3 regions of the Sporosarcina sp. FSL K6-3508 genome follow, and region 1 is predicted to be linked to each of the others. Evidence: riboswitches for the same ligand, from Rfam matches in the RefSeq annotation. Region 1 holds a riboswitch; each other region holds the start of a gene.
What was found. A riboswitch is a leader RNA that binds a small molecule or an ion and turns the genes downstream of it on or off. The one in region 1 is predicted to bind cobalamin.
Positions count from the first base shown of each region.

Region 1 (10,547 bases):
CATACGTGTTATGGTCCAAATCGGGTGCGATGACCGGCAATTTATAGTCTTTTTTCTCTTCATGATAGAACGGCTTGAAAACCGGGTCGATCGAAGCAGTGGAGCCCGCTATAACAGATGTCGAACTATTCGGCGCGACAGCCATCAAATAGCCATTGCGCATTCCGTTGATTGCTACGTCCATACGTAGCTCCCGCCATTTGTTCGAGTCGTATTCGCGTTGCTCGAAGTACTCCCCTGTCTGCCAATCGGAGCCTTCAAACAATGGATATGCGCCTTTTTCCTTCGACAGTTCCATCGACGCTTTGATCGTCAGATATGCAATGTTTTCGTAAAGTTCATCTGCATACTCCACAGCCTCGTCGGATTCCCACTGAATATTTTTCAATGCCAATAAATGATGCCAGCCAAATGTACCAAGTCCGATACCACGGTAACGCGCATTCGTACGTTGTGCCTGTACCACCGGAATTTTGTTTTGATCGATGACATTATCGAGCATTCGCACTTGGATCGTAATCAGGCGATCGAGCACGTTCGCCATCACCGCTTTTCCTAAGTTAATGGAAGATAGATTACAAACAACGAAATCGCCCGGCTTTGTGCGTGTAACGACCATATCGTCTTCCAATGAAACCGATTCGAATGTGGTAGCCGACATATTTTGCAAAATTTCTGTACACAAATTACTAGAATAAATAATTCCCTCATGTTTATTCGGGTTCATCCGGTTCACTTCATCGCGGTAAAACATGAATGGTGTGCCTGTTTCCAGTTGGCTGCGCAATACACGTTTCATGATTTCAATCGCAGATACCGTTTCGCGTGATAACTCCGGATTATTGACACATTCCTCATACTTCTCACGGAACGAGCCGGCTCCTTTTGTCTCATCATAAAAGTCTTCCAATGAATAACCCATCTTCGTCCGTACTTCATGCGGGTCGAATAAATGCCAGTCTTCGCGCGATTCCACTTTCTCCATGAACAGATCCGGCAAGCAAACGCCTGTGAAAATATCATGTGCACGCAAACGATCGTCACCGTTATTCAGCTTCAAATCGAGGAATGTAAAGATATCTTTATGCCACACATCCAAGTACACCGCTACCGCACCCTGTCTTTGACCGAGCTGATCGACGCTGACTGCCGTGTTATTCAACTGCTTGATCCATGGCAGCACGCCGCTTGAAGCACCTTCAAATCCTCGGATAGATGCACCGCGTGAACGGACTTTCCCCATATAGACGCCAATTCCGCCGCCGAATTTCGATAAGTTCGCAATATCCGTATTGCTGTTGTAAATGCCCTGCAAGGAGTCATCCACTGTGTCGATGAAACAGCTGGATAACTGACCGTGCATCTTCCCTGCATTCGACAGAGTCGGAGTTGCAACCGTCATGTAAAGATTGCTCATCGCCCAGTATGCTTCCCCAATTTTATGGATGCGCTCTTCCGTTTCATCCTGCATCAATGTCATCGCGATGACGAGCCAGCGTTCTTGCGGCAGCTCTACCGGCTGCTTGGAGAAGTTTACTGTGACATAGCGGTCCACCAATGTTTTCAATCCAATATAAGTAAATAAAAGGTCGCGGGTCGGCTCCAGTAAACGGCCGATTTCGTCGAGTTCTTCACGGCTGTACTTCTCCGTCAACACCGACGTATAGAGCCCTTGCTCCACCAAGCGTTCTACATTTTTCGCAAAGTCAGTATAAACATCTGCGCCACGCAGCGCTTTTTGCTTCGCATACACATCATATAGATAAATCCGCGCGGCCACGAACGTCCAGTAGGTATTCGCTTCATCGATTCTGCTCAGTGATTCCAAGACCATCGCATTCGTCCAATCCGTTGCTGAACTTTCCGGATGCCGCTCTTGATATCGCCGGCTCGCTTCGACTAATGGCTCAACTTCCTGTTTCCCGAACTCTTCCTGTAGATTTTCCATCAATAAATCAAGACCGACTGTTTCATGAATAATAGCCATTAATATCCGCTCCCTCAAAAATAATAAAAAATAAAAAAAGACTCCCGATCAATCGGGAGTCGTCATGTGACGGATGGTAGTAAGCGGAAAACGACAGGCAAACAAAAACCTCTGCGTTTCGCTTCCACTCTCCAACCCCGAAGAATGTATCGCATGATGAATGGCAGGTCTCCTGGCTGGCATGTCTCTCTTCTGTCCATCCTTCCCGCCTAAGGCAGTGGATAATTACGGACAGTCGTCAATACCATCAGTTGCGGGGGCAGCTCCGTTTTTAGCGGATTCCCTTTTAAACCGTTATCGGTACCGATTCATCAAAATACTATATATAGTGTCTTATGTACAAGTTATACCCTAACATGTTGTGTGTAAACTGTAAAGAACTAAAAAAGGTCGCAGTTCAGAATTGGACTTCTGAACTACGACTTTATTGTTTCAGCGGAACTCACCCACGCAATCGATCTTCTGGATCCGTAGGGGTTTCCTCCCAACATTCCGCGCCTTTTAGGCCAGGAATGCTTTCGGCTTTGAATACTGGATTTTTCCCTTGGCGTCTTTGAGCAGTGAAGTCGTCGAGGACTTGAAAAGCCACTTTTCCGAGAAGTAGGATGACGATCAGATTCAGGATTGCCATTACACCCATGAAGAGATCGGCCATATCCCATACGACTTGTACTTTTGCTACTGCACCGAAAAACACCATGCCTAGGACTAGAATCTGATAAAGCACTTTCCATCCTCTGCCCGCGTGAATGAACTCGATATTCGTCTCACCGTAATAATAATTACCGATGACAGAACTGAATGCGAAGAACATGATCGCGACCGCAATGAAATACGGAGCCCATGCCCCGACATGCACTGCCATCGATGCCTGCGTCAGCAAAATTCCATCCGTTTCACCAGACTGATATAGTCCGCCAAGCAAGATGATGAATGCCGTAGCCGAACAAATTATAATCGTATCGAAAAATACACCAAGACTCTGTACGAGCCCTTGTTTTGCCGGGTGTGAAACATTGGCTGTCGCAGCAGCATTCGGCACACTACCCATACCGGCTTCATTGGAGAATAGTCCTCGGCGAACCCCTTGCATGATCGCCATCCCAATTCCACCGCCCGCAATTTCCTTGATGCCAAATGCATGTTCAACAATCAACATGAACATGGCAGGAACCTGCGTAATATTCATGACAACGATAAACAACGCAACCAGAATGTAGAATACTGCCATCACGGGAACAATCGTCTGCGTCACTTTGACAATGCGCTGGACACCGCCGAAGATGATGATGGCTGTAAGTACTACCAATCCGAGACCGACACCCCAATCTGGAATACCGAAAACATTCATGAAGGATTGGCTGATCGTATTGGATTGTACTGCGTTGAAAATGAAACCGAAACATAGTGTCAACAAAATAGCAAAAGCGATTCCTAGATTCCGCTTTCCGAGCGCTTTCTGCATATAATACGCTGGTCCACCGCGGAACGTCTCACCATCTTTTACTTTATACACTTGCGCGAGCGTACTCTCGATGAATGCGGTCGCCATTCCAATGATCGCAATAATCCACATCCAAAACACCGCGCCGGGTCCACCAATTCCAATTGCAAGGGCGACCCCTGCCACGTTACCAGTCCCGACACGCGAAGCCGCACTGATGGTGAACGCCTGGAAAGGTGAAACTCCGTCATTCCCTTCCTTCTTTTCCACGATCAAACGAAACATTTCACGGAACAAACGCACTTGTACAAATTTCGTGCGAATCGTAAAATATACCCCAGCTGCGAGTAAAAGTCCTATTAAGATATACGTCCAAATAAAGTTATTCGCCGGTCCTACCAGCCAGTCCAAAGCATTTTGAAACATCTGACCACCTCCTTGTTTATCTATACCCTGCTAACTATCCGAATACGCATCGCAAAGCAAATAATCTCGCACTGACGAAACCGGATTTTATCAGTATACTATATCACAAGAATAAATCGCTGTTTTTTATTTCTGACATCAAATGGGCAGTCTCCCTGCAGAGCAGCCCGGATGCATTCGCCATCAACTCAACCAGCGTCTTACTGCCGTCATCTAGAGTACGCAGTTCAGAAAACCACTCTCTCAATTCCCCGCATGCATTATCTTCAATCGCTCCTGAAATGACGAAGACAGGAACTCCGCAAGCTTTCGCTGACTTCGCAACTCCCAGCAATGCCTTGCCATCCAGCGTCTGGCGATCCGTCTTGCCCTCGCCCGTCAAAATGAAATCAGCAGACTGTATATGCTTTGCGAATTCAATGGCCTCCAACACTACTTCAATCCCGCTTTCTAATCGCGCCCCGCAATAAGCCAGCAAAGCACCCGCACTTCCTCCCGCCGCTCCAGCACCCTTCAGTTTATGGAGACGCATACCAGTAAGTTTGGCTGTTTTATCCGCAAAATGAAGCAATCCTTCATCCAGCAACTTCACCGCTTTTGTATCTGCTCCTTTTTGCGGTCCAAAAATGTACGAAGCACCATTTTCACCGACGAAAGGGTTTTCCACATCCGATGCAATCCGAATATCCGTCGTTACCAAACGCTTATCCATCTGCGACGCATCTACTTTATCGATGAGGGAAAGCGAAGAGCCGTTCATCTGCAGCAACTTCCCCTGCGCATCAAAAAACCTGACACCTAGCGCTTCCAACAAACCGGTTCCTCCATCATTCGTCGCACTTCCTCCTAAACCGATGATCAACTTGCGATGCCCTTCATCAAGCGCATGGCGAATCAATTCTCCCGTGCCAAATGTCGAAGCCTCCATCGGATTCAATTCACCAGGCCCAAGTAACATCAGCCCAGAAGCTTGCGCAAGTTCCACCACTGCCGTCTCCCCATCACCGAGTACTCCAAGTTGCGCTTCTACTAAATGCCCGAGGGGGTTGCGTACAGTAAATGTTTTATACACGCCTCCCGTTGCAGATATAAGAGCCGACAATGTGCCTTCCCCGCCATCTGCGACAGGCAAACACATTGTCTCCGCTTGTGGAAATACCTTTTTGACACCTGTCTGCATCGCTTCTGCAGCTTCATCGGCTGTCAAACTTCCTTTGAACGCATCAGGCGCAATAATCACTTTCATCGTCTCAGCCCCTTTTATTGGTAGTGTAGCAGATTTACAAAGAACAGACATTTCGAAACTGATATTTTCAATTTTTCTGAGAGTACGATATAATCAACGGCAAGTACGAGAGGTAAGCTAGGTGAACTTTCAGAAAGGAGAATGAACAATGAATAGTAAAATGTTTGTTCTACTATTGGTTATCTTAGTGATCAATACTTTGCGATATGGGTCCTATCTTCTAGAAGCGTCAACAAGTACATATTATTTACTATCCTTTTGTTTAAACTTGTTCGCTTTGATTGGAGTCATCCTGTCAAACATAAAAGGACGTATTAAAAATACTGATGGGAACGGAAGCACGGAAAGAAAACAGAGATTAATAGCTTGATGACGCCAACATAATAATTCCTTGTGTGGAATAACACGTGTAGGAATACAAGGTATTTAGATAACTTGAAAAAGGAGTGTGCAGGATGAATACCTATCAAAAACGTTCCGTGTATATTTCAATTATAGTTCTTGCTTTCTTTTTAGCATTATCCTTAATTACACATCAATGGGGATTCTTTTTGTGGAGTCTATTGCCTGTTTTTATTGTTTTGATGACTGTGTTTTCCAGCAAGATCAACAAAGGAAGCGGTAATAATTGAGAAGTTTTATTCACCTGCCGGACTTGATAAACGGATAAGCACAATCCCTATCAGTTCCAGATTGCAATATACAATTATCTTGCGTATAGATACCTTTTTAAATAAATAACTAAGGTGTGATGAGATAAATATGATTTATTTCGGGGTGGGATCATCTTTTTGGCCAACGTTCTTCCTTTTTTTATTCGTTGTTTGGCTGCTGTTTTTTTCGTTTAATGCCATTATGAGAAAAATCCTTAAAGTTAAAAGGAAGAAGTTATTTTCATATAACCATATGAATGCATTGCATAAAAAGATTGATTGGACCATTCGAATTGTCTTTATTGTTGCTATCATAGTCGGAAGCATCGTCAATGTATCAAGACTGCCATCGGATCCAATCTTGTTTTTAGAACCTTACATTTTACTGTTTGCATTAATTTTCATAACTGAAATCGTTACAGCTATTATGGAATGGAAGTATGCAGAAAATAAAAATGCTTACATTTTAACAACTTCTCAATTAGTTCTTCTTGCAATGCTCTTACTTTCAATGTATTTGACTGATTTTTTCGGCTTGTTTGGGTAGACTTAAAAATATACACATACAGTACTATTGAAGCCAATTTTCTTAAAAGGCTTTACCATAGCAGACAGTAAATTAAATAATTTACGTAAAGGAGCATCCCGATATGAAAATTAGTCAATATTTGCAACGAATCGGTCTCAAGGACATAAAAGGGATAAGTATTGAAACACTTTCCCAACTTCAGATGCAACATATGCTGCATATTCCCTTTGAAAATTTAGATGTGATGCACAATGTTCCAATTCCCTTAGACGTAGAAACGTATTACAACAAAATTGTACTGAATCAGCGCGGCGGTTTTTGTTATGAATTAAATGGGCTATTCAACTGGTTACTGCAAGGGCTTGGCTTCAACAATCATTTGATAGCTGGAACCGTGAGAACCCCCAAAGGCACTTGGGCAAAAGAAGGAAGTCATGCCGCCCAGATTGTCCAACTAGATCAGCCTTATTTAGTCGATGTCGGATTTGGCGACTCTACTAGAATGCCACTCCCCTTAACAGGCAAACCGCAAGAAGACGTCAGCGGGGTATACCGTGCAGAAAAGATAGAAGAGAGTATTTTTGACCTGCAAAGAAAAGGTAACGACGCTGAATGGAATACGTTGCTTCGCTTTGACATAACCCCTAAAAAGTTAATGGACTTTGAAGAGGCATGCCATTTTAATCAAACCTCCCCTGATTCCCATTTTACGAACAAAGAACTCATCACGATTGCCACTTCGGATGGCCGGATTACACTTTCAGGGGATACTTTAGTCGTCACTCACAATGGGGAAAAACAAGAGAAAACCGTTCACAACAGCGAAAGGGCTACTGTTCTGGAACGATACTTCGGTATTCATCTTAAGGAATCATGATATACTCTTTCATTAGGCTGACATGTCCCCAAAATGGTTGGTCGCATTTCCCTACCAATGAAAGAACACGTTTCGGTCTCAGACCACCGCAAAAAAATTCAGCTTATTATAAAAGAAGTCCGCAGTTGCATGTGAGAAACTTAAGAAAACAGAGGAAGGATTGATTTATATGGAAAAAGTTACACCATTTTTAATGTTCCAAGACGGCAATGCAGAAGAAGCAATGAATTATTACACATCACTTATTGAGGACTCGGCAATTACAAGCATCACCCGCTACGGAGCGAATGAAGCCGGAGATGAAGGCACGGTGATGCATGCGACTTTCTCTTTGAAGGGGCAAGAGTTTATGTGCATCGACAGTAATTTGAAACATGAATTCTCCTTCACTCCTTCGTTTTCAATCTACCTCACTTGCACTTCGGAAAAGGAGCTGGACGATCTTTACGGGAAACTGATCCAGGATGGACAAGCTCTTATGCCGCTGGATGACTATGGTTTCAGCAAGAAGTTTGGCTGGCTAAATGATCGGTACGGTATTTCATGGCAATTAAATCTTCCGTAATAAATAAAGGAGGCTCCAGAATCAACTGGAGTCTCCTTTTCTTACAATATATACTTATCGATTTTCAATACAAGCTCGGCAATTTCCGGCTTGCTTACTTGATCGTCCGCCCCGACGCTCAATCCTTTATGCTTAAGATCGTCCGTGATTAGCGAAGAGAAGATGATGACCGGCAATCCAGCAAGCTTCGGATTCTCGCGAATTCGTCTCGTAAAGTGATGGCCGTCCATTTGCGGCATCTCGATATCCGTGATGACGAGCTGGACTTCTTTTTTCACGTCGATGCCTTGTTCTACAATGCTTTCCAAATAATCGAAAGCATCTTTACCGTTCTCATAAAAGTCCAAGTTGCCATAGCCTGCTTCTTGCAACGTATCATTCAATAATTTACGCAACAGAGGGGAATCTTCTGCAATCAAAAGACGCTTGTCAGATCGCTCTCGTTTGCCTAACTTCTTCACCTGGTCCACATTTATGCCCGCGTCCGGATTAATATCGAGGATAATCTTTTCGAAATCCAGCAATAACAGCATTTCGCCGTCTAACTTGATGACACCGATGACTTGGGAATTCTCGGCTGCATAGATGCCTGAAGGTTTCTCGATCTGATCCCATGAAATCCGATGAATCTGTGTCACATTGTGTACTTGGAAAACGACGGTCTGTTTATTAAACGAAGCGACGATATATTTTTCATCTGAAGGATTGCTTGAAGGAGCCATCCCTAAAATCTTTTCCATGTTGACGACTGGCAACACTTCGCCGCGTAACTGGACAATTCCCTCCACCGCAAAATGCGCGTGCGGAATCGGGGTGATCGGCAACGGCATAATAATCTCTTTCACTTTGATAACGTTGATACCGTAACGGTTGCCTCCCATTTCAAACCCGACAATCTCCAGCTCATTTGTACCACTTTCCAATAAAATCCCTGAATCGTTCGCCAACTTCTTCCACCCTCTCAGACGATTTGTTCTATCTATTTATCAAAAATTCATAGTATCGTATGCATTTTGGTTCCATAGGACTACTATACCATATGGATCGCCTATCAATCTATGGCAATGCGAAGAAATATAGTAGATCCATTTATTTTGAAGACTGCTTACCGAGTTGCATTACTCGTTGGCATTCATCCGATTCATCAATCCACTCCACCAATTGGTCTACAGCCATCGGTCTTGCGAAGTAATACCCTTGAAAAATCAAGTCCGGTTGAAGATCCAGCAAGAATTCCACTTGCTCCTCGGTTTCTACTCCCTCGATGACGATTTGCAGATCCATAGATTGCCCTATGTTCAGGATAGCATTGAGCACGGCGCATTCTTTCGGCGACGCAGGAACTACATCCGTGAACGATTTATCGATTTTCAATGTCGTGATCGGCAATTGCTGCAGATAGGAAAGCGAGGAGACACCCGTACCGAAATCATCCAGCGCTACCGCGAAACCATAGCGCTTAAACCTCTTTAATGCGGTCATAGCGAGCGTGATCGATTTCGCCGTACTCGTTTCCGTGATTTCCAGCTCAATCCGATGAGACTCTATACGGAATGCGTCCGTCTCTTTCCATAACACGTCCAATAAATGCGGCTCCGTTACGTATTCGCCCGGAATATTGATGGCGACTTGTGGAATATGCACACCTTGCGCGTCCCAGTCGTGAATCTGCCTGCAAACTTTATGGATGATCCAGTCGGTCACTTCCCCCATCCGTCCATCTGATTCTAAAAATGGTACGAATACAGCGGGCGATATCGGTCCGAGTTCAGGGTGATTCCATCGCAGCAGAGCTTCTACTCCGACAAAATCAGTAGTGCTACCCTTCACTTTCGGCTGATACACAATATGCAGATGCTCTTCCTCCATCGCTTTCGAAATATCCCGCAACACTTCTTGCTCATAGGACGTTCCATAAATAGCCGGGTCAAACGTAACCAAGCCCCACTCACGAGAAAGAGTCGCTTGATCGACGACCATCAGCGCTTCTTGGTACAATTGCTTTTTCGTTTTCCGCTGATCCGCTTTCGCTAATGCACACGTATAGCGCATCTCCTGTCGTTTGATCGGCAGCAATTGGTCAATCTCTCGTTGAAGAATGACCAGATTTTTATAGAAATCCGCCGAACGACCGGATTGATTGACGCAGAATAAATATCGATTTCCACTTACCCGATACAATTGCGCGAACTTCGGCTTCCATTTCGACAATAGCTCGCCGATTTGCTGCAAGATCTTATCGCCAGCCTCATAGCTATATAGCTGATTGACACGCTGCAAATCAGGGAAATTCCAGACCGCCACATCTCCTGCCGCTACATCATCCGTCAGTTCACGTTCCCAATTCCGTCGATTGGGCAGCTTCGTCAATACATCAAAATACTTCAGCCAATAGTCCAAATAGCCGTCAATATAGGTTGTCAATAACATGACGACCAGCAATACACCTACACCCACACCAATAATCGAATTCAATAAAAGCATATGATTGACTGCTTGATCCATGAATGGCTGCCCGATTTTTATATAATAGCGAGTCCCGAGTAGACCTAAATAATGCATGGCGGCTGGTGCCAACGTCAAACATAGCATGGCAATCCACTTTCCAGCAGTCGTATTTTTTGGATTACCGATGAGCCGAAAGGTGATGTAAGAAAACAAACCGACAATCACGTTCGCCACCAGGAGCAGTTGCCAGTCATACTGAACCACGGCTTCGACTTCCATCGATTGCATACCGATCACATGCATAGCCGTCATGCCTTCTGCAAATAGCACAGCAGCAATTGTATATTTCCAATTAGGTTTCATAGGACCTTG
Region 1 covers NZ_CP152016.1:433,187-443,733, reverse strand. Annotated here, with positions in the region: gene MKX97_RS02080 (ribonucleoside-diphosphate reductase subunit alpha) at 1-1,987, opposite strand, end outside; cobalamin riboswitch at 2,132-2,310, opposite strand; gene MKX97_RS02075 (alanine/glycine:cation symporter family protein) at 2,430-3,857, opposite strand; gene MKX97_RS02070 (glycerate kinase) at 3,961-5,103, opposite strand; gene MKX97_RS02065 (hypothetical protein) at 5,559-5,735, shown strand; gene MKX97_RS02060 (DUF4181 domain-containing protein) at 5,866-6,303, shown strand; gene MKX97_RS02055 (arylamine N-acetyltransferase) at 6,407-7,162, shown strand; gene MKX97_RS02050 (VOC family protein) at 7,332-7,727, shown strand; gene MKX97_RS02045 (chemotaxis protein) at 7,769-8,674, opposite strand; gene MKX97_RS02040 (EAL domain-containing protein) at 8,817-10,547, opposite strand, start outside.

Region 2 (10,547 bases), 1.7 Mb from region 1:
CGTATCTGTCATTGTAATGGCAGTACTGAGTTTATTGCGGGTCAATGTTATTTTTGCTATTTTAGCAGCAGCTGGAGTAGCCGGTTTGATGGAAGGGCTTTCCTTAACAGATGCAACAAATATGCTAGTTTCAGGAATGGGTGGTCAGGCAAACACGGCATTAAGTTATATTTTGTTAGGTATGTTTGCGGTCATGATCGGAATGTCTGGAATTGCAGGGTTTTTAGTAAAAAATTTAGTTAGGGTATTAAGAGGAAAGCGAATAATTTTATTGTTGACGATTGCGGGTGTAGCTTGTTTCTCGCAGAACTTAGTACCTATACATATTGCGTTTATTCCAATATTGATTCCGCCAATGCTGCATCTGTTCGATAAGATGAAAATTGACCGCCGCGGCATTGCAACTGCGCTTACTTTCGGTCTAAAAGCACCTTATATTATGATCCCAGCTGGATTTGGATTGATCTTTAAGGGAATAATCGTTGATGAAATGGCTGCAAGTGGTATGGATATTACGATGTCAGAAGCCAATATGGCAATGTTGATTCCGGGAATCGGAATGGTCCTCGGGCTGTTCGTGGCAGTATTCATTTCTTATCGAAAACCTCGTAATTATGCGGACGTTGAGGCGGAGAAAGTGAATATTCTAAGAGAAGAAGAAGTGGAAAATGCAGAATTGAAGTTTAATATACGCCACGGCTTCACGATCGTTTCAATTATTGCAGCATTAGTTATACAGCTTATAACCGATTCATTAATACTTGGAGCACTTGCCGGGATTTTCTTGATGTTCGTCTTGACTGTTATTCCATTTAAGGACGGCGAAAGGGTAGTGAACGAGGGAATCGGAATGATGGGTATGATTGCGTTCGTCATGTTGATTGCTTCAGGTTATGCTACGGTTCTTAAAGAGACAGGTGCGGTAGAAAGTCTGGTTGATTCGGCAACAGGTATATTAGGTGACAATAAAATGATGATCGCATTTATCATGCTGCTTGTCGGTTTATTGATTACGATGGGGATTGGTTCTTCATTCGGTACGATCCCGATTATAGCTGCATTATTCGTTCCGATTTGTATGGCAGTCGGCTTTTCGCCACTCGCGACGGCGGCTTTGATTGGTACGGCAGGGGCGCTTGGAGATGCTGGTTCACCGGCTTCAGACAGTACACTTGGTCCAACTTCGGGTCTGAATGCGGACGGTAAGCATCATCACATTTGGGATACATGTGTGCCGACATTCCTTCACTTTAATATCCCTCTACTAATCTTTGGTGTAATTGCAGCAATGGTATTATAAAACGAAAAGGGCAGATCCGAAATAACGGATCTGCTCTTTTATCATTTTACTGCAGAAACACCTAAACGCTCACGTGCTTGTTCCGTGGCGATGACCATATGTTTCAATGCGGCAACTGTTTCTTCGCGTTTTCTTGTTTTCAAACCACAGTCGGGATTGATCCAGAACTGTGAAGGTTCTAGCACTTCCAAACCTTTATTGATGATTTCCGTCATTTCTTCAACAGCCGGAACGCGCGGGCTATGGATGTCATAAACGCCAAGTCCAATTCCTTTGTCATAATGATATTCTTTGAAAGATTCCACCAAATCACCATGACTGCGTGACGTTTCGATGGAAATAACATCCGCATCCAGCGCACTGATTGCTTCAATGAAATGATTGAAATCACAGTAGCACATATGTGTATGAATTTGCGTCGTATCCTCAACGGAAGCTGTAGCAACACGGAAAGCATTCACAGCCCAGTCGAGATAATGATTCCATTCGGATTGCTTTAATGGGAGCCCCTCTCGAAGTGCCGGTTCATCTACTTGGATCATATGGATACCTGCTGCTTCAAGCGACTCGATTTCTTTACGCAGTGCGAGAGCAATTTGATTGGTCACTTCTTCTCTGGTCAAGTCATCGCGAACAAATGACCAATTCAAAATCGTCACGGGTCCGGTCAGCATACCTTTTACTTCGTGATCTGTCAGTGATTTAGCGTATACGGATTCTTCTACCGTCATCGGCTTCGTAAATACAACATCTCCATAAATGATTGGTGGTTTCACACATCGGGAACCATAGGATTGCACCCAAGCTTTTTCCGTAAAGACAAAACCATCCAGCTTTTCGCCGAAATATTCTACCATATCCGTCCGTTCGAATTCCCCGTGCACGAGCACATCAAGTCCGAGTTCTTCTTGGATTTGGATCCATTCCTTAATTTCCGCTTTTACAAAGTCTTTGTACTGCTGATCCGTAATTTCGCCTTTTCTCCATTTTGTACGTGTTATACGTACTTCAGGCGTTTGGGGGAAACTGCCGATTGTGGTTGTAGGCAATACAGGTAATTGGAACTTCTCTTGCTGCTTCAATTTCCGCTCTGCGAACGGCAGATTCCGCTTGCTGTCAGACAAAGTACTGCCTGAACTTGCTTGTCGAACCTCCTCGCGTTTGCGGGCAGGGAGTTGATTGAATGCAGTAAGAGCGGCTTCATTTTGTTTGAAATCTGAAGCGACGCTTTCTTTACCTTGTTGCAACGCAGCTTTCAGTACATTGAGTTCTTTAATTTTTTCATCCGCAAATGAAAGTGCATTCTTAATTGTTGAATCTAATTTCTGCTCTGACTGAATTGTCACGGGTACGTGAAGCAGACTGCTGGATGGCTGGATCCAAACGTTTCCGGACTCTACATGCTGTTGAATCTTTCCTAGTAATGACAGCTTGACGTTCAAATCTGATCGCCAAATATTCCGACCGTCCACAATACCAGCAGCGAGTACTTTATCATCAGGGAAGCCGTATTTCTTAAGGTTTTCCAAGTTTTTGACACCGCCATGCACGAAATCAAGACCAATTCCAGCTACTGGTAATGCAAGTGTTGCTTCATAGTGCTCAACTGAATCAAAGTATGTTTGCACTAAAACGTTCAAGCTATTTATGTTTTTTGTTAACTGCAAGTAAATTTCAGTTACGGTTTTCATTTCATCAGAAGAAATGGAAGTGCAAAGAATTGGTTCATCAATTTGCACCCATTGAACGCCTTCATCCTGTAATTCTTGCAATACCTTTTGATAAAGAGGAATCAATTGCAGAATGATAGAAGGTACGTCTATTTCTTCATACCCTTTAGAAAGTTTCAATAAAGTGTAGGGGCCGAGTAGAACAGGTTTCCCCTCGATACCGAGTTCTTTCTTTGCTTCGCGGTATGCAGTAAGTGGTTTGTTCTCAGTCAATTGAAAACGTTGTCCTTCATACTCGGGGACAATGTAGTGATAGTTCGTGTTGAACCATTTCGTCATTTCGGAAGCGACAGCATCGTCATTACCGCGTGCCATTGAAAAATAAGTGGATATCGACACTTGACCGCCTTTCCAATGATAGCGTGAAGGGATGATTCCGAACATTGTGGATGTATCGAGCACCCGGTCATACAATGTGAAATCGCCGACTGCAATTCGGTCTACTCCTGCGTCTTGTTGTTTCTTCAGGTTGGCTAAACGGATGTCTTTTGTTGTCCGCAGAAGTTCTTCTTCCGAAATTATTTCTGCCCAAAATGCTTCTAACGCTCGTTTCCACTCCCGGTTTTCGCCAATAACAGGATAGCCGACAATACTGCTTTTTACCATTTGATTTCCCCCTCATGATTTTATCCAATAAAAAAAGCATTCCTAACAAAGAATGTTAGAAATGCACGTATGTGTAAAATGCATGCCTAAATAAGCGTGCATCGTTTGCCGTGTGTCTAACACCTCCCTATTCACCGTAGGATTAAGCGTTATGAAAACAGGCAGGTATCTGGCTGGACGTAAGCACGTCTTCACAGTGGCGGGACCGCTCCAAGAAAAGGATTCCCTTTTAAGAAATGAAAGCAATGATCATTTCACCTGTTTTCAAACTATTCAATTCATGATGATTGTCTCTAAAACTATCATAAGGTTCGTTGAGTGTCAACTTGCTGGTAAATAGATAATTAAGCAATACTCTTTTTTTGTCATCTGTTATATAACTGTACAAAAGTAACAAATTCTCTTTCAAAAAAGAAGGTGTGAAAATTTACACAATTCTGTTGAAAGTTTTATAGAGTTTAGGTATGATAAGTAATAACACGACTTCAAATTAGGACATGAATCGTCATTCATACGAAGAAATCTTGATTATTGGCTGTGGGGGCACCTATGATCAATTGAGGAAGAATCGTGTTTATCGCTGTATGTTATACAACAGAGCAGCGCAAAAAAACTTAAGGGGTGGCTTTATTCTATGACAAATTATGAAAAAGTAGGCAAGCTGCAAGTCGCAAAAGAACTATACAACTTTGTTAATGAGGAAGTTCTATTAGGCTTAGAAATCCAAAAAGAACAATTTTGGACAAACTTTGATTCGCTCATTCATGAACTTGCTCCTGAAAACAAAGCGCTGTTAGAGAAACGAAGCGAATTGCAAAAAAAGATCAATGAATGGCATCAAAACAATAAAGAAACAGCAGATTCTGCTAACTATAAAGAATTTTTAAAGGAAATTGGCTATTTGGAACCGATTGTTGAGGACTTCCAAGTGACAACTTCCAATGTCGATGATGAAATCGCTATTCAAGCAGGCTCCCAATTGGTCGTGCCTGTCGACAATGCCCGCTATGCGTTGAACGCGGCAAACGCAAGATGGGGAAGTCTATATGATGCATTGTACGGAACGGATGTCATCAGTGATGAAGGTGGAGCTGAAGCTGGCGTACAGTACAATCCGATCCGAGGACAGAAAGTTATCAACTTTGCAAAAGAGTTATTAGATCAAGCAGCACCGCTTGCGGAAGGGACACATGCAGACGCCACAGCGTATGCAAACGTTAGTGGAAAACTTGAAGTGACACTTCAGAATGGCAATAAAACAGGCTTGAAAGATGCTTCTAAACTGGCTGGCTTTAACGGTTCGGAAGACGCACCTTCCGCTGTCTTGTTGACGAATAACGGATTGCATATCGAAATTGCAATCGATCGAAACCATCCAATTGGGAAAGACGATGCGGCGGGTGTGAAAGACTTGATTTTGGAAGCAGCACTTTCTACGTTGATGGACTGTGAAGACTCGATCGCAGCAGTAGATGCTGAAGATAAAGTGGGGGTCTACCGCAACTGGTTAGGTTTGATGAAAGGTGATCTGGAAGCATCGTTCAAACGAGGCAGCAAGACGGTCACTCGAAGAATGAATCCTGACCGCACATACAAAACACCAGACGGCAAAGAGCTATCGCTACACGGCCGTTCATTAATGTTCGTCCGTAACGTAGGTCATTTGATGACAAATAATGCGATTTTAGATGAAAACGGCAACGAAGTACCTGAAGGAATTTTAGATGGTGTCGTAACTTCGTTGATTGCAACACATAATCTGAAAGATGATGCAGAGTTCAAAAACTCCAGACATGGTTCAATTTATATCGTTAAGCCGAAGATGCATAGCCCGGAAGAGGCGGCATTTGCCAATAAGTTATTTGACCGCATTGAAGATTTATTGAGCTTGGAGCGCAATACGCTGAAAATCGGTTTGATGGATGAAGAGCGCAGAATGTCATTGAATTTGAAGTCTGCAATCCATGCGGTGAAAGAACGGATTGCATTCATCAATACAGGTTTCCTTGACCGTACAGGTGATGAAATTCATACTTCAATGGAAGCGGGTCCTGTTATCCGCAAAAATGATATGAAAGCTTCCAAGTGGTTAGCTTCCTATGAAGCATCCAACGTTGCTGTCGGAATTAAGACTGGTCTTCCTGGACATGCTCAAATCGGTAAGGGAATGTGGGCTATGCCGGATATGATGGCTGCAATGCTTGAGCAAAAGGTCGCCCATCCAAAAGCAGGTGCAAGCACAGCGTGGGTGCCATCTCCAACAGCTGCTACATTGCATGCATTGCACTATCACGAGATCAATGTAAAAGAAGTTCAAGCCAATGTCGACAGCGCAATTGATTACCGAGATGGAATCCTAGAGATCCCGTTGGCGCCGAACACAGACTGGCCTGCAGAAGAAATTCAATCAGAGTTGGATAACAATGCGCAGGGGATCCTTGGCTATGTTGTTCGCTGGATTGATCAAGGAGTTGGCTGTTCTAAGGTTCCGGATATCAATGACGTAGGTTTAATGGAAGACCGCGCAACATTGCGTATTTCCAGCCAGCATATCGCAAACTGGCTACGTCACGGCATCACGACAAAAGAGCAAGTCCAGGAAACATTGGAACGAATGGCGAAGGTCGTTGACGAGCAAAACGCTGGCGATGAACTTTATCAGCCAATGGCTCCCAACTATGACGATTCTATTGCTTTCCAGGCAGCTTGCGATTTAGTATTCAAAGGTGCCGAACAGCCAAGCGGCTACACAGAGCCAATCTTGCACGCCCGACGAATCGAAGCAAAAGCCAAAGCGAAACAAAAAGCAACGGTACAAAATTAATTACACTAATAGCTCCTCTTCTAATTTGGAAGAGGAGCTGTTTTTCTAATAAATCTGTAAATATGGTATACTGTATATGTTAATTAAAGTTTTACATGAGATTGTGCAGAAATGGATACTCAGTTGATTGGAGTGGAAGGCGGCGACTCCCGCGCCCCGCGGAAAGCGTCCGCCTGGAATGGAAATCAACGGTTCCTACGTTTTACTTTGAGTGTAAGTTATTTATTTCAGTTTATATAGCAATAATTATTAAAAAGGGGGAAATGAGATGCTGAAAAAAGAGCAAACGCTATTTGTATTAGTGGACGTACAAGGTAAGCTAGCGCAAATTGTTAAAGATAGTAAGACGTTGCATGATAATCTGGAGAAACTGATCAAAGGATTACAAGTGTTAAATGTTCCAATACTTTGGTTGGAACAGTACCCTGAAGGACTGGGACCGACGACTGAATCTTTATCCAGTTTACTAGAAGGTCAGGAACCCATCGCAAAAATGACATTTAGTGCGGCGGGCAATGAAGAATTTATGAAACAGCTGGAAAGCTCGGGCCGCAAACAAGTATTAATTGCAGGAATTGAAACGCATATTTGCGTATATCTGACAGCGGCAGATTTAGTGAAGCAAGGTTATGAAGTCGAAGTGGTTGAAGATGCAGTCACTTCACGGACGGAAGCGAATAAACAAATCGGCCTCGAGAAAATGAAGGGGCTTGGAGTTACTGCGACGTGTGTGGAAACTGCTTTATATGAACTGATTGGTGAAGCGGGGACGGACGAATTTAAAAAAGTGTTGAAAATCATAAAATAACAAATAAAAAAGCGGAATAGCCATAATGTTTGGCATTTCGCTTTTTTTATTCCCATTTTTCTCGCTGTAAATCTTCTGCAATAAGCTGAAGATCATCGGCGCTGATGGTCAAAAGTTCATAGTCTGTCGTCTCTGTCAATTGTGCGGCCATTTGTTTGATAAATTTCGGAGAGCCTTCATTCTCTTCATCATAAACAAGCAACAGTGCATCTGAATTACGAAGCAGAAACTTATTCTTCTCAATAAATTGCCAAGGTGCTTCGTATGGCTTGTTCGTTAAACTGACAGTATAATCTGCAAGCGCGATGATTTGTTCATACTGCTCTTTTTTCGTCTCATTCCAATTCGTTTGTTGATCAAGAAACGGTGTAATCACGGCATATTGTAACTGCGGGTATTCCTCTTGCAACTCCCAAACACATTCGATTGCCCAAGTCTCGACGCCGAGCTGGCCGCTGACGATAACCCATTCTAGTCCTTGATCCAGAAGGGTCAGCAACTGGTCCGTTAATGCTTTTTTAATAATCGCAATACCCGGATGCTGTTCATTGAAGATCCCTAATTCATGTGCTTTGTATCCACTTACTATGATCCGCTTCGTCATTTTTGTTCGTTAATCGCCGCGTGAGCTAATTTTGTTATCGTCATGTCATCCATCGGAGGATTGTGAAGACCCGCGCGTACATCGCGATAATGGCGCTGTAGTGGATTCGATAACTCCAAACTCTTCGCCCCTACAATTCGCATTGCAAGATTAACAATTTCTATTGCACTATTCGTAACAATCGACTTTGCGGCACCTAATTCATTTTGCAGATGAACACGGCGTGCTTCGTCATCGTAAATCGAGGCAATATCATAGAGGAGATGGCGTGCTTTAATGAGCTCCAAATCCATTTTGCCGATTTGAGTTTGAATATTGAAGAGGGAAGCGATCGGCTCATCTAAACTGTTAGGCTGATAAGTTGCCGCAAAGTGAACCGCGTAATCGCGAGCAGCTTGTGCGATTCCCAAATAACAAGCCGGTATGTGGAGAAGCCAACCATTGAGCTTATTGCCGCGTGGTGCTTCATTCACTTCCGCTAACTGATCATCCGTGGCTTTTACGTCATCCAAAACGAGCGTCTGGCTCTCTGTACCGCGCATGGAAATCGTATGCCATGTTTCTTTGATGGACAGCCCTTCTGATTCACGTGGAATCAAGAAGAAACCGATTTGCTGTTTTTCTTCAATCCATACAGATACTAGGAAGTGGGTAAGGGCAGGAGCCATTGTAGTGAACGTTTTCTCTCCTGAAATCACCCAGCCGCCTGCAGAACGTGTTGCCGTCGTCTGGGGGCGACCGCCTCGCGTAGGACTTCCTGTTTGAGCCTCGGTTACAGAACGGTTGATTAGTGCACCTTGCTGAACAGCTTCGCTGAATTGCGCTAATTGTTCCGCAGTCCATTTGCGATTTTCATACAGTTCGCCGACTACGCCTTGATGCCAGCCGATAGCTAGAGCAGTCGCACTGTCAAAACGAGCAATCGTTTCTTGAAACAACACCATATCCGTTACGGAGATGCCTTCACCACCGAATTCCTTCGGGAGTGTCAACGTAGTGTAGCCCATTTCCACGAGTTTTTGAATATTCTCTTTTGGGAATTTGGACAGCGTATCAGATTGCTCTGAAAAGCTGCTGAAAAACGGACCTGCCTCAGTCAATTCATTGACCCATCGGCGTTGAAAGTCCGTTGTGATAAAAAGTTCTGTCGACACGAGAAACACGTCCTTACTACTTCAGTCTTCATTTATCTATAGTTTCTTTCGTATATAAGATCTGCACAAATCTACGAGATCCTTGATCGTCTCCGTCAAGGACATGAAAGTATAGTATACTAGAAAATCGAAAAAAATACCATTCTGACGAATAAAAAAATCTATAAAAGAAATGACGTCACATCATGACGAAATAGAGAACGATTGGAATTGTCAAAAGACTTAACAATGTCGTTGTGAGTGTCGTAAACGAGACCAAATCTGGCTCCGTTCCAAATTGAACTGCAAACATTGTCGTATTCGCTGATCCAGGCATTGCTGCTTGGATAATCAGTACCACTTTCAACAAATCATCAACCGGCAAAAATATTAAAATGACAACTGCAATCAATGGTGAAATGATCATGCGAATAATCGTCACCGCTGTGACATATCGATAGGCAACGCGCTTGCGGACAATCATCGCCAGTTGCATTCCGAGGACGAGCATGACGACCGGGATGGAAGCATCTGCAATCAAGTCAACTCCCTGCATCATGGAATCAGATAACTTAATAGAAGAAACTTGAAAGATAATACCTAGAATCGCAGCGTAAATCAATGGCATACGTATAACCCGCTGCATCGAGTCACGCCAAGTCGCATGTGCTTCTCCTCCGATGGAAGCGAAAAAAATACCGATTGAATTCATTAGAATTGACTGAAAGACCATCATAATGACCCCGTAATCAAAGGCTGCCGAGCCAAATGCAAACAATACGACAGGCACTCCATAATTCCCGCTGTTCATAAATACCCCGCCAAGAATCATAGCAGAACGTTCAGAACGCGAAGCTTTCATAATATCAGCAGTAAACCAGACGATAATGAACAGAATGACCAACAACAGTACTGCGAAGGCAGCAATATACAAATACGTTCGGTCAAGTGCATTCGTATAGAAAGTCCGGAATGCCAAAAAAGGAGACATCAGGTAAAGAGCTGCCGTTGATATCGTTTTAATATCGAATGACAGGAACTTCTGTCCAATGAAACCAATTAAAAAAATAAATAATACAGGAGCGATGATTGAAATAAGTTCCAAGAAGATTCCGTCCTTTCTAGGTTGATGAAACTTATTATACATGAACTATGATACTAGAAAACTTTTTTATCTGAATTCAATAAATATTTTTGGGCAGAAGATATTACGCCAAAAAAGAATCCATCGCAGAGGATGGATCCTTGGTTATGAGAGGCTTCGTTTGCGGATAGAATGAAATTTCAATACTTTCTGTAATCGGGGAATCAAAATTAAGGCAAGAATGGTAACTCCGATATCCAATGGCAAGTAGGCCACCATCCAAGACCATGCGATGACATAGCTGAAGCTTGCTGGCGCCTCTACCCAATAGATATAGGCCAAATACATATAATTTGTGCCGATAATATAATTTGTCAGAATAGCAAGTGTTCCAGCTCCTACATATGTAAACAGTGTTTTACGTTCGAAAAACTTTCCGACAATATAAGCGACAACAA
Region 2 covers NZ_CP152016.1:2,359,430-2,369,976, reverse strand. Annotated here, with positions in the region: gene MKX97_RS11640 (Na+/H+ antiporter NhaC family protein) at 1-1,300, shown strand, start outside; gene metE (5-methyltetrahydropteroyltriglutamate--homocysteine S-methyltransferase) at 1,342-3,636, opposite strand; cobalamin riboswitch at 3,779-3,913, opposite strand; gene MKX97_RS11630 (malate synthase G) at 4,271-6,460, shown strand; gene MKX97_RS11625 (hydrolase) at 6,729-7,268, shown strand; gene MKX97_RS11620 (DUF1273 domain-containing protein) at 7,315-7,872, opposite strand; gene MKX97_RS11615 (acyl-CoA dehydrogenase family protein) at 7,869-9,026, opposite strand; gene MKX97_RS11610 (AEC family transporter) at 9,205-10,110, opposite strand; gene MKX97_RS11605 (biotin transporter BioY) at 10,255-10,547, opposite strand, start outside.
Region 2: another riboswitch for cobalamin. It lies ahead of metE (5-methyltetrahydropteroyltriglutamate--homocysteine S-methyltransferase); the one in region 1 lies ahead of MKX97_RS02080 (ribonucleoside-diphosphate reductase subunit alpha).

Region 3 (10,547 bases), 580 kb from region 1:
TCCAAGAGCACCTTGTCCTTTTCGAATAAACGATCATACTCCGCTAAAAATGCCCCGCAGCCGCCTGCATTATTGACAATGTAGTCTACATTGTCAGCATCAAATGCTTCTAAATTAACTCGCGCATTGCGGCTCGCACGATCCATCTCCCCACTATGACCTTGCAACGCACCACAGCATTGCTGGTTTTTCGGGATAACAATCTCGCAGCCTAAATACTCCAGCAAATCGATCGTATGTCGATTCGTTTCCTGAAACATCGTATCCATCAAGCAGCCAGTAAAAAATGCCACCTTGGTCTTCTTTTCTTCTGAATGAACGAGCACTTTCGGCCGTTTCGGTGGATCAGGCAGGACTTTTTCCATGTCTCGCATCATAGATGGAAAAAGATCCAGAAAACCAACTTTTCTGACAATGCTTTGCAAACCGGATTTCTGATAAAACCTTACAAGCCCCACTGCCTGCTTCATTCGCTTCTGGTCGGCGAATAAATGATCAAACGCGCCTTTTCGGATGACTTTCTCCTGCACAGAAAGCTGCTTAGCTGAGACGATTGCATCACGCGTCTCTTCAATCAACGTACCGTACTGGACACCCGCCGGGCAAGCTGGTTCGCACGCGCGGCAACCAAGACAGAGATCAAATGCCTCCTCAACTGAACCGTCCCACGCAATGACTCCATCTCGTACGGCTTTCATCAAAGCAATACGTCCACGCGGTGATTGTGTTTCGTCATACCCTGAATGAATATATGTAGGACAGGCAGGCAAACAAAACCCACATCGCATACAGTCCATCAGCCGATTTTCATCTACGTGGGTGACAAACGCTTGGCGGATTGCTTCGGGTTGTGCGTTACTCATGTTGCACCACAATCCTTTTCTTCGTATCCTTCGCAAACATCTTTCCTGGATTCATAATATTAAGCGGATCCATTGCCTGCTTGATGCTTTTCATGACCGCCATACCTTCAGAACCAATCTTCCACTCAAGATACGGGGATTTCATTTCGCCTACACCGTGTTCACCTGTGATCGTGCCGCCCAGCTGAATAGCACGATCAAAGATTTCAGCAAATGCAGCTTCCACTCGGCTCATCTCTTCTTCATCTCGTTCATCTGTCAAAATGGTTGGATGCAAGTTGCCATCCCCTGCATGTCCGAACGTACAAATTAGCAAGTCGTATTTGACCGCTACCTGTTGAATTGTCTTAACCATCTTGGCAATCTCGGAACGTGGTACCGTCGCATCTTCCAAAATCGTCGTCGGCCGCAATCGAGCAAGTGCAGATAATGCAACCCGACGTGCGATACTGAGTTGTGCCGCTTCTTCAGCTGATTTTGCCATTTGCACGGACGTGGCGCCAAGTTCCAAACAGAGCTGATGGACGAGCGCCATATCCTTTTCGACTACTGCCGGATCACCATCCTGTTCAATGAGCAGCATCGCTTCACAATCCGCCGGCAGGCCGATATGCATGAAATCCTCCACTGCTTGAATGGTCCCTTTATCCATGAATTCAAGAGTCGCCGGCACAATCTTCGCTGCAATAATGGAAGACACGGTCTCGGCGGCTTGTTCCAATTCATTATAAAATGCCAGCAGCGTCTTCTTCGTTTCAGGTTCAGGAATCAAACCAAGCGTAATTTCCGCAATGACACCGAGCGTTCCTTCCGATCCGACAAATAAACTCGTCAAATCATAACCCGCTACGTCCTTCGCTAACTTACCGCCCGTCGTAATCACTTCACCAGTGGGCAAGACGACTTTCAAGGCTTTGACGTAATCTCGTGTCACGCCATACTTTAGCCCTCGCAGCCCCCCTGAGTTCTCACTGACATTGCCTCCAATCGTGGAAATACTCATCGAACTCGGATCAGGCGGGTAAAACAGACCGCTCGACGCGACCTTTTCATTGATCGCCTGCGTAATGACACCGGGCTCCACTGTAATTGTAAGATTCTCTTGATCCAACTCTAAGATTCGGTTCATCCGGTTAAATAGAAGTACCACTCCGCCAGATGTCGGTGTCGTGCCTGCTGCCAAATTGGTTCCGGATCCTCGAGAGACAATCGGTATCTGATGCTTCGCACAAACTTTGACGATCTCTTTTATGTCTTCAATTGAAGAAGGCGACAATACGATATCCGGCATGGCCTGAAAGTTTGCAGTCGCATCATAAGAGTAAGCAAGCTTCTGCGCAACCGTCGTTTTGGCATGCGAGGTTCCTGTAATGGCGACCAATCGCTCCAGCACGTGAGTATCCACCCAACCCCCTCCCTTTCAAAAAATCCAACTTATTAGTCTAATTCTAATAGTCTAACTATTTAATTCATATAGACAAAAGTACAATGTTGTATTTAATTTTCATTGGATTCTTGTGCAAAGGTACAAATATAAGCATGAAAACAACTAAATCATTCCACCTACGGACAGTAAACGCTTACATTTTCAAATGTAAAAAAGAGAAGCTATTAAGGGCTTCTCTCGCTTTAATTCTTCCTACTTTTCTCTTGTCTTGACCAAAAAATACGCATTGATCCAGGAAGCAATCGGTATCACCAAGGCGACCCCCATTCCTGCACAAAGTATCAAGATCATCTCAGAACTAAATATTTTCGAATTGACGATTTCTCCAATGGAATAGTTCAGATCTTTAAACCAAATAAGCAATGCCAAATATCCTCCGAAAAACGCAAAGAACAATGTATTTGTATCGGTTCCTAATATGTCCCTGCCAATACTGACTCCAGATTTGAACAGCTCTTTTTTGCTGAGGAGTGGATTGTGTTTAAATATTTCATGCATGGACGAAGCAATCGAAATGGCCACATCCATAATGGCACCGATTGTACTCATGATAATAACGGAAGCTCCAATCTTCATAAAGTCCACACCAATATAAAGGGACAGACCGCTAATCGCCTCTTCCTCCTCTTCACCAAAACCTTGAATCATTAATTTCTGCGATACGATCACAATGAAAACCAATAAAATTACGATGGTGACCATAGTAGAAATAAACGCGATCGTCGTTTTACCGTTCACTTCATTAATAAAAAATAGACTAACACAGCCAATCAATATGCTCGCAATGAATGTGATCAAAATCGGATTGACAGCCGGATCCATCATAAACATCACAGTTAGAAATATGACCCCAAAATTCAAGAATAAAGAGAGAAAAGATCTAGCTCCTTGTTTTCCACCCACCCATACCATCAATAGAAGTAAAATCGCTGCGAGCCATACCAATACGTTCATACTCTCGCCTTCTTTCGCTTAACGAAAAATACTGTCGTATACAGACCAATCGGTATCGTAAGAACAATCCCTATTCCGCCAGCCAGTGCACGGGCCAATTCCAATGAAAGATTCATCGAAAGAGCAAAACCCAATGGAGAGGCGTTTTTCAAATACAAAATCAGCATTGGAATCGAACCACTGATGTAAGCGAAAAATAAAATACTAGTGATCGTTCCCATAATATCTTTCCCTATATCCATTCCAGAAGTCTTCAGCGATTTGATCGATATATCGTGGTCTCTTTCATATAAGGCAAAGATCGAGGAAGACATCGTAATCGCAACATCCATAATGGCGCCTAACGAACCGATGAACAGTCCTGCCATGAACACTGTATGATACGGTCGCGTCAAAAACTGCATTTCCTCATAGCGCAGACCGCTTCCCGACGTGAGCCAGATGACAAGAGAAGTAATAGACAGCGATGCCACTGTTGCGATGAGCGTCGCCACAATCGCTGCATACGTTTTTTCATTGAAGCCACTAACGAGCAATAACGATATGGCGGTAAATAAAAGAATGCATATCCCACAAATCAGCAGCAGACTGACCTGAGAATAATGTACATAAATATCTAAGGCGAAAGACAGCAGCAGGACATTGATCACAAAACTGACAATCGCAAGCAGCCCCTGCTTATGTCCAACGATCAATAACGTAAAGATAAAAATCCAAGCAACAACCAGCACATATTGATCACGTTTTACATCTGTGATACTGCCTGCTATTTTCTCTCCTGTCTCCGAATCAATGGAGACAAACAGTTTATTTCCTATATGATATTGCTGATCATATGCTCCTGAAGTGGAATACTGATTCGTTAAATGAATTTGCTGACCCTTCTCTTCCCCATTTTTCAATATAGCTACGATATGCTGAGTAAACAGAGTATCTTCATTGCCATGCATATCCTTCGTTTTCGTTGTATCTTCCAATGTCGTTTGAACCACTTGAGCAATTGGACGATCATAAAATGAATAGTTGTGATTCACAAATAGAAGGGAAGAGGCCAAGCAAAATAATAGAAGGATATATAGGGTCCAGCGTTTAGTCGTCCTGTTTCTAGTTTTATTTATCATCCACAATCCCTCCACTGCTTAAAGGATAGAGCACATAGTAAGCCTACCATGTATAGGACCTATAATTCACAAAAACGATCATTGTTTCTTAAAAGACTATATAAGTAGGCTGCCAACGATAAAAAAGCCCCATTCCCATAAAGGAAATGAAGCAAACTTTTCTCTCATTCATTATTTGACAATTGCTCTTCCATCAAACACAATGCCAAGTACAGTAAAAACACATCATGTGTACTCCATACAGATAACCCCGTTAACTGCTCGATTTTTTGCAGACGATAAGACAATGTGTTCTTATGGATATGCAAACGCTGTGCTGTATTTTGCATAGATTGATTCTCTGAAAACCAGATTTTCAAATTGTTCATCAGCTCTTCTTCTTTAATAAGTGGAGCTACCGTTCGGCCCAAAAAATCCGCACGCACGGCTTCTGGGATGCTTTGCAAAATAATTTCGAGACGCAGCTCATGTTCGAAGACAATCTCGCCCGATTTTTTTGAGGCATTGACTGCACGTTCTGCTTGTGCGAATGATTTGGCTAAGTCAAAATAATGTGTTGGCGCACCGATCCCTGCAACAACTTGTATTTTTTTGCGTCGTTTCATATGAAGCAATAAGAACTTCAATTCATGCTCAAGCGTCTCTTGATTCATTTCTGGAAGCAACAACAAGATTTTATTCTGTGCCCAGCGGATCATTTTCATGGAATCATGGATATTCTGAATGGACGCAAATGTTTCCATTTCCTCAACCGAAAACTGCTCTAGTAAATCGACCACTTCCAGAACCGCTACCTGCCGATAAAGCGTAACGTCAATTCCAAGCAGTGTACCTCTTTCCATAAACCGTTCATCTTTTCTCGTACCCGTCAGCCAATCAAATACGAAAAACTCCATGTCCCGTACTTTTTCATCTTTCTGCTTTCGTTTCAATGAATCTTGGATAAATAGTTCTGCCACCCGTAAGATCAACTGTGCTTGCGGACGGATCATCTTAGGTTCGCCTGTGATACCAAGCGCGGCAATCGGCTCACCTTCAATGAGGATTGGCAGCACAATACCTTTACGTACACCACGCAACCGTTCTACTTCCTCATCTGCCATATAGAGCATTTCCTTTTGGCGAATGCATAGTAATGCGCCTTCATGGAACTGATTGAGCCGTGTAACATCCGTGCTGGCCTGAATGAAGCCTCTCCGATCCGTTAAAATCACTTCTTGCTGTATTAAATTCGAAAATTCCTTCACCATTTCCTGCCCTAGTGTATCAAACTGGAACATCTACCTCACCTCGGATGAAAACTGCTAGTTATCTTAACTTTACGCCAGTTCAGTCTTCATCTCAATAGGCGGGACCATTACTTTATATGAACTTCTTTGATTCCGCAGTTCCACGCTTTCATGAGCAACTGCAAAAGTTCTGCCGTTTCTATGAAAGCAGACTTCTCCAATGTGATTGAGCCGCCGACATCCGTGTGGTTCTGTTGCACCGCAAGCCGGTTAATCATCGACAATTGTTGGTGCTTTGTTAAGGAATATCCAGACAAATTTTCAGTATCTGACGCCTTCCGTAAGCAGCCGTTCCGGATTCCGTTCCCTGCAATTTCATTCCTTACTTTTTGCCACTCTTCTGTTGTATAACTACGCTGTTCAAAGTAGCTTCCACTCTGCCAATCTGAGCCTTCAAATTGAAGATACGGACCTTTTTCCTTCGCCAGTTGCAATGAAGTTTTTATCACATGTAGATTAATTTCTTCAGATAGTTCTTCAATGAATGACACTGCCTGTTCCGAATGTAAGCTAATTCGTTGATCTGCAAGCGCTTCTTCCCATCCGGCTGCTTCAATTTGCAGATCTCGTCTATTGTCTTCTCGTTCCCATACATCCAAAATGCCATTAAGCAAACGGACATGAATTCCACAAACACGAGCCAAGACGTTTCTCCGTAGCACTTTCGACAGCTGGATATGCGAATGCAATCCTTTTGTTCCACGCTGAAAGTCATCGTCAAAATGGAAAACGATGCCGTCACTAGCTAACAGCTGCTTCATCAGTCCGATAGCGGAAAGCCTTTTGTGCGTGATGGATGGGTTCGCAACGGCCCGACGGAACGACTCACTGCCGACGTCCTGCAGAGAACCATTCATCACGCGACGTACTTCCTCCATATCAAATACGAGCCAAGATCCACATGCCTTCACCTGTTCCATAAATGTAGTAGGTATACGGATGTGCTTTTCCTTCACTTGACTGGCCAAAAATGATGGAATCCGTGAATCCAAGAGGTTCATTGAATGAAGACGACGTACAGGTTGCCCTGGATAGAATGTCTTGCCGAAAAACGCCATGATATCATCCGGTAACGTCACATACCCCATACTCAAGACCCAATAGGCTTCTCGTACTTTTTGCAACCGTTGCACAGTTTCATCCCGCATGGCTGCCATCGCAATAAGCATCAGCCGTTCTTGCGGCAGTCCCAGTCTTCGATCATAATGATTGCAAGTGACAAATTCTTTCATATACTGAAGAAGCTGTTTAGCGGATAGCAATTGATCTCGCTCCGGCATAATTTGCAATCCTAGCCATTTGATTTCATTGGATGAATAGTGATTGATCCAGCTTCCATATAAACCGTCACTCACCAGCTTCCGCACTACTTGATGAAATCCTTGGTATGCTGGCTTTTTGTGCAATTGTTCCGCTTGTCTATACAAAACTTCGAGCAACGCACGTTCATGTGTACGTTCGTCTGATTGTTCGAGAACTCTCATTTCGCCGTCTCCTTTCCTATACAACAAAAAAACAATCATCCTGGCTCTTCGGCAGGATGATTGTAATAGTTGTGATTGAGGAAACAAAAATAGGCAGCTCTAAAGAACTTCATGCAAATCGCATGAACCGCAGAGACCCTTTTGCCCCCACCTCTCAACCCCCGAAGAAAGTGTTGCTTTGACGATGTCTGGCAGGTCTCCTGGCTTCACTTCATCCTTCCGCCAAGCCTTCCCATGTCTCCATAGTGGCTTTTCTCAGCGGTCGTCCGTGTGTACAGTTGCGGGGACAGCTCCGATTTTCGGATTCCCTTTTACACCTTGATAGGTACCAACGCATCGTGCAAACTCATTTAGTATTTTATTTATTCTAGTTTACCATGAATAGTCGGAGAGGTGGTAGAAATAGTTGTTGCCTTACCTTTCGTTTAAGGAGTGTGATCATTTGGAGGCTGCATCACAATTGAGTTATTCATGACAAGCATGCGAAAAAGAAGTATAATATCTATGGTTGACTCGTATGTTTAAGAGAAAAAAATAATCTACTCGAAAGTGAGAATAGGAATGACATTCATCCAAAACATAATAAGCTTTATCTTACACATTGATGAACACTTGATTGAAATTATTCAAAACTTTGGAAATTGGTCCTATGTTATTCTATTTTTAATTGTGTTTGTTGAAACAGGTATTGTTATTTTTCCTTTTTTGCCGGGTGATTCACTTTTGTTTGCAGCTGGTGCTCTCGCTGCGATGGATGCATTTAATATTGTCCTATTAATCTTAGTATTCTTTGTAGCCGCAGTATTAGGGGATACAATAAATTATCATATCGGTAAAGCAGTAGGAACAGCAATCACTCAAAATAGACGGATGGGTAAATTTATTGACCAGAAAAAGATGAGAAAAGCTGAGGATTTCTTTAATAAGCATGGTGGTAAAACGATCGTCATTGCTCGTTTCATGCCATTTGTCCGTACGTTTATACCGTTTATTGCAGGCTCAAGTCGAATGAACTATCGATATTTCTTCGCTTACAATGTAATTGGTGCTGTACTATGGGTGGGACTATTTACAACAGTTGGTTACCTGTTTGGAAATATCCCGTTTGTTAAAAATAATTTCTCAACCATTATTCTGTCAGTAATTTTTCTCTCAGTTCTGCCAGTCTTCTATTCTTTTGCAAAGAGTCGTTTCCAAATACAAAAGAATTGAGCAATCGTTGAAGCAAGTTCTGTGTAAATAGTGCACACCAAAAATTGAACGATGGAGCAGTACAGATTGGTTCTAACAGAAAATGGTCGTTACTGATAATCGTGAATTTCTCTACTTCTTTATAACCATATATACGACTCTTAACAACCGCTGCCTTAAGAAGGGTGGTTGTTGGAGTCTATTTTTTCCAATCGTCTTTTGGTTACCTACGGTGCGAAATAGTTACCTTAAATACCGAGTTATTTTTTCGCTGAATAACTCTAACGTATTAACATATTTTATTATACCGAACAATGATGCAGCGAGAACTTTTAAATTTCTATTACATATCAATAATTATTATATCTATACTTCGTTCTTCCCCTCTCTTTGGTAGAAGCAAATTTTACAACTTTCACATTCATTTCCACATTTGCTTTTTCCCTCTACTTGCTTCTCAGAATTTACTATTTTAGTATCTCTTACCCTCATTACCTGCTCTGCTTGTATCGTACTTTCCACTTTCCTCACTCCTTATCCTAAATTTATAAATTAAATTTAACAGAATACCGGAGTGGTTTACCTTGTGTTTTTTCATAATGTGGAATAGACAGAATATTTAATGTCTTTTAAGAGCGCATGACATTACTGTATTCTCTCCATTTGGAAATACAAATAACTTTTACAATAGACTTAGCAATAGAATTATCAAATTTCAATATATCCTAATTCCTTTGAAATCAATTGCGCTGTGTTCATAACGCTTTGGATCATCTGTGTGCGCTGAGTTCCTTGCATATAAGAGGATAACCCTACTAAATTCACGGCTGCTATTACTCCGCCAGAGTAAGAAAAAATAGGCGCAGCAATGCCGTACATGCCGTCAGAGTTTTCACTGTCACTAATTGAATATCCTTTTGTGCGTATATCTGCTAGCTCTTTCTTTAAATTGCTTATATCTGTAATTGTATTTGGGCCATCATGTGCCAAGCCCTGAGCCACTGTTTCTTTTAAATAAGCGGGGTTATTTGCCAAGAGTACTTTCCCCGAACTCGTTGCATAAGATGGTTTTCTTGATCCTAAATACGTTTGGATAGAGGAAGCGTCATGGGAGGACACACGCAACACAAATACAACTGTCCCTTTATCAAACATCGCAATATGGGCAGTACCTTTATACTGGGATATGAGGTCTTTCACAAAAGGCATTGCCTTGTCGTAAACGTCTTGCTGGAACATTACATGATTATTCCATTCAAGCAACCTCCAGCCCAATCGATACTTTTTCTGATGGTCTTTCATTAAAACATTTTCTTTGCACAGAGTACTGACAATATGATGCGTTGTACTGACAGGCATATCTAGTAGCTCAGCAATTTCTCCAACGCCAAGAGCTGGATCGTCATTTGAAAAACAGCTAATTACTTGGCAAGCTTTTCTTATGGATGCAATCATCTATATTCCTCCTCATCAACTATGTCGGAATTTTATTATTCATTGTATAGCAAATTTAAAGTTTTTCATAGTGTGAAAATTCACATTATAGTAAAGAGACTATAATTTTTTTACTACTTGAGAACAGAAGGATTTTCGGTGATGTCAGGAAATTTAGGTTGCCTGTTCCACGGGGCATTTTAAGGATTTGGAGTAGTGAAAAAGGGAGTTTAAAACTGAGGAATGAGGAGACTTGGTATATGAAGAGACAATAAAAAGGATGCCTATGCGCAAAACAAACGTGAATGTTTGGACAAACACCTTTGTTTCTTGCTAGGCACCCTGTATGGAGCTTTCTATACTGCCACTTACATCATCTGCTGATCGCATAAATAGCCACACTCCGCTAGTCCTTCAATGTAAGCTTCTTCCCATGTAATGCCATGGATGAAGCCACCTTCCGAATAGCCTGTGATTAAATAAAATTGCTCATTTTGCTCGGGTAGTGAAGATGCTTGGTGAGAGTTGTTGTTGTTTTTCATAGGATGACCTCCTGCTTTTTTGTATTTTGCATAGTATATGCAAGAACAGTGAATTTGAAAACCACTTTTATCTTTATTTAATGTAGCTCCACACTCGTTAAAATACTCAGTCTTCCTAAACATACCCGAAATGACAGCGCTTACATTAAAAAATAAAGATACATGGAATTCCTTGTTTTTCTGCTTGCATAATCACTTGCACATTTTAATTCTTCCTATTCA
Region 3 covers NZ_CP152016.1:3,482,452-3,492,998, forward strand. Annotated here, with positions in the region: gene MKX97_RS17340 ((Fe-S)-binding protein) at 1-863, opposite strand, end outside; gene MKX97_RS17345 (FAD-linked oxidase C-terminal domain-containing protein) at 856-2,268, opposite strand; gene MKX97_RS17350 (YibE/F family protein) at 2,503-3,264, opposite strand; gene MKX97_RS17355 (YibE/F family protein) at 3,261-4,385, opposite strand; gene MKX97_RS17360 (sugar diacid recognition domain-containing protein) at 4,550-5,665, opposite strand; gene MKX97_RS17365 (hypothetical protein) at 5,743-7,158, opposite strand; cobalamin riboswitch at 7,331-7,506, opposite strand; gene MKX97_RS17370 (DedA family protein) at 7,720-8,370, shown strand; gene MKX97_RS17375 (IclR family transcriptional regulator) at 9,058-9,804, opposite strand; gene MKX97_RS17380 (hypothetical protein) at 10,152-10,325, opposite strand.
Region 3: another riboswitch for cobalamin. It lies ahead of MKX97_RS17365 (hypothetical protein); the one in region 1 lies ahead of MKX97_RS02080 (ribonucleoside-diphosphate reductase subunit alpha).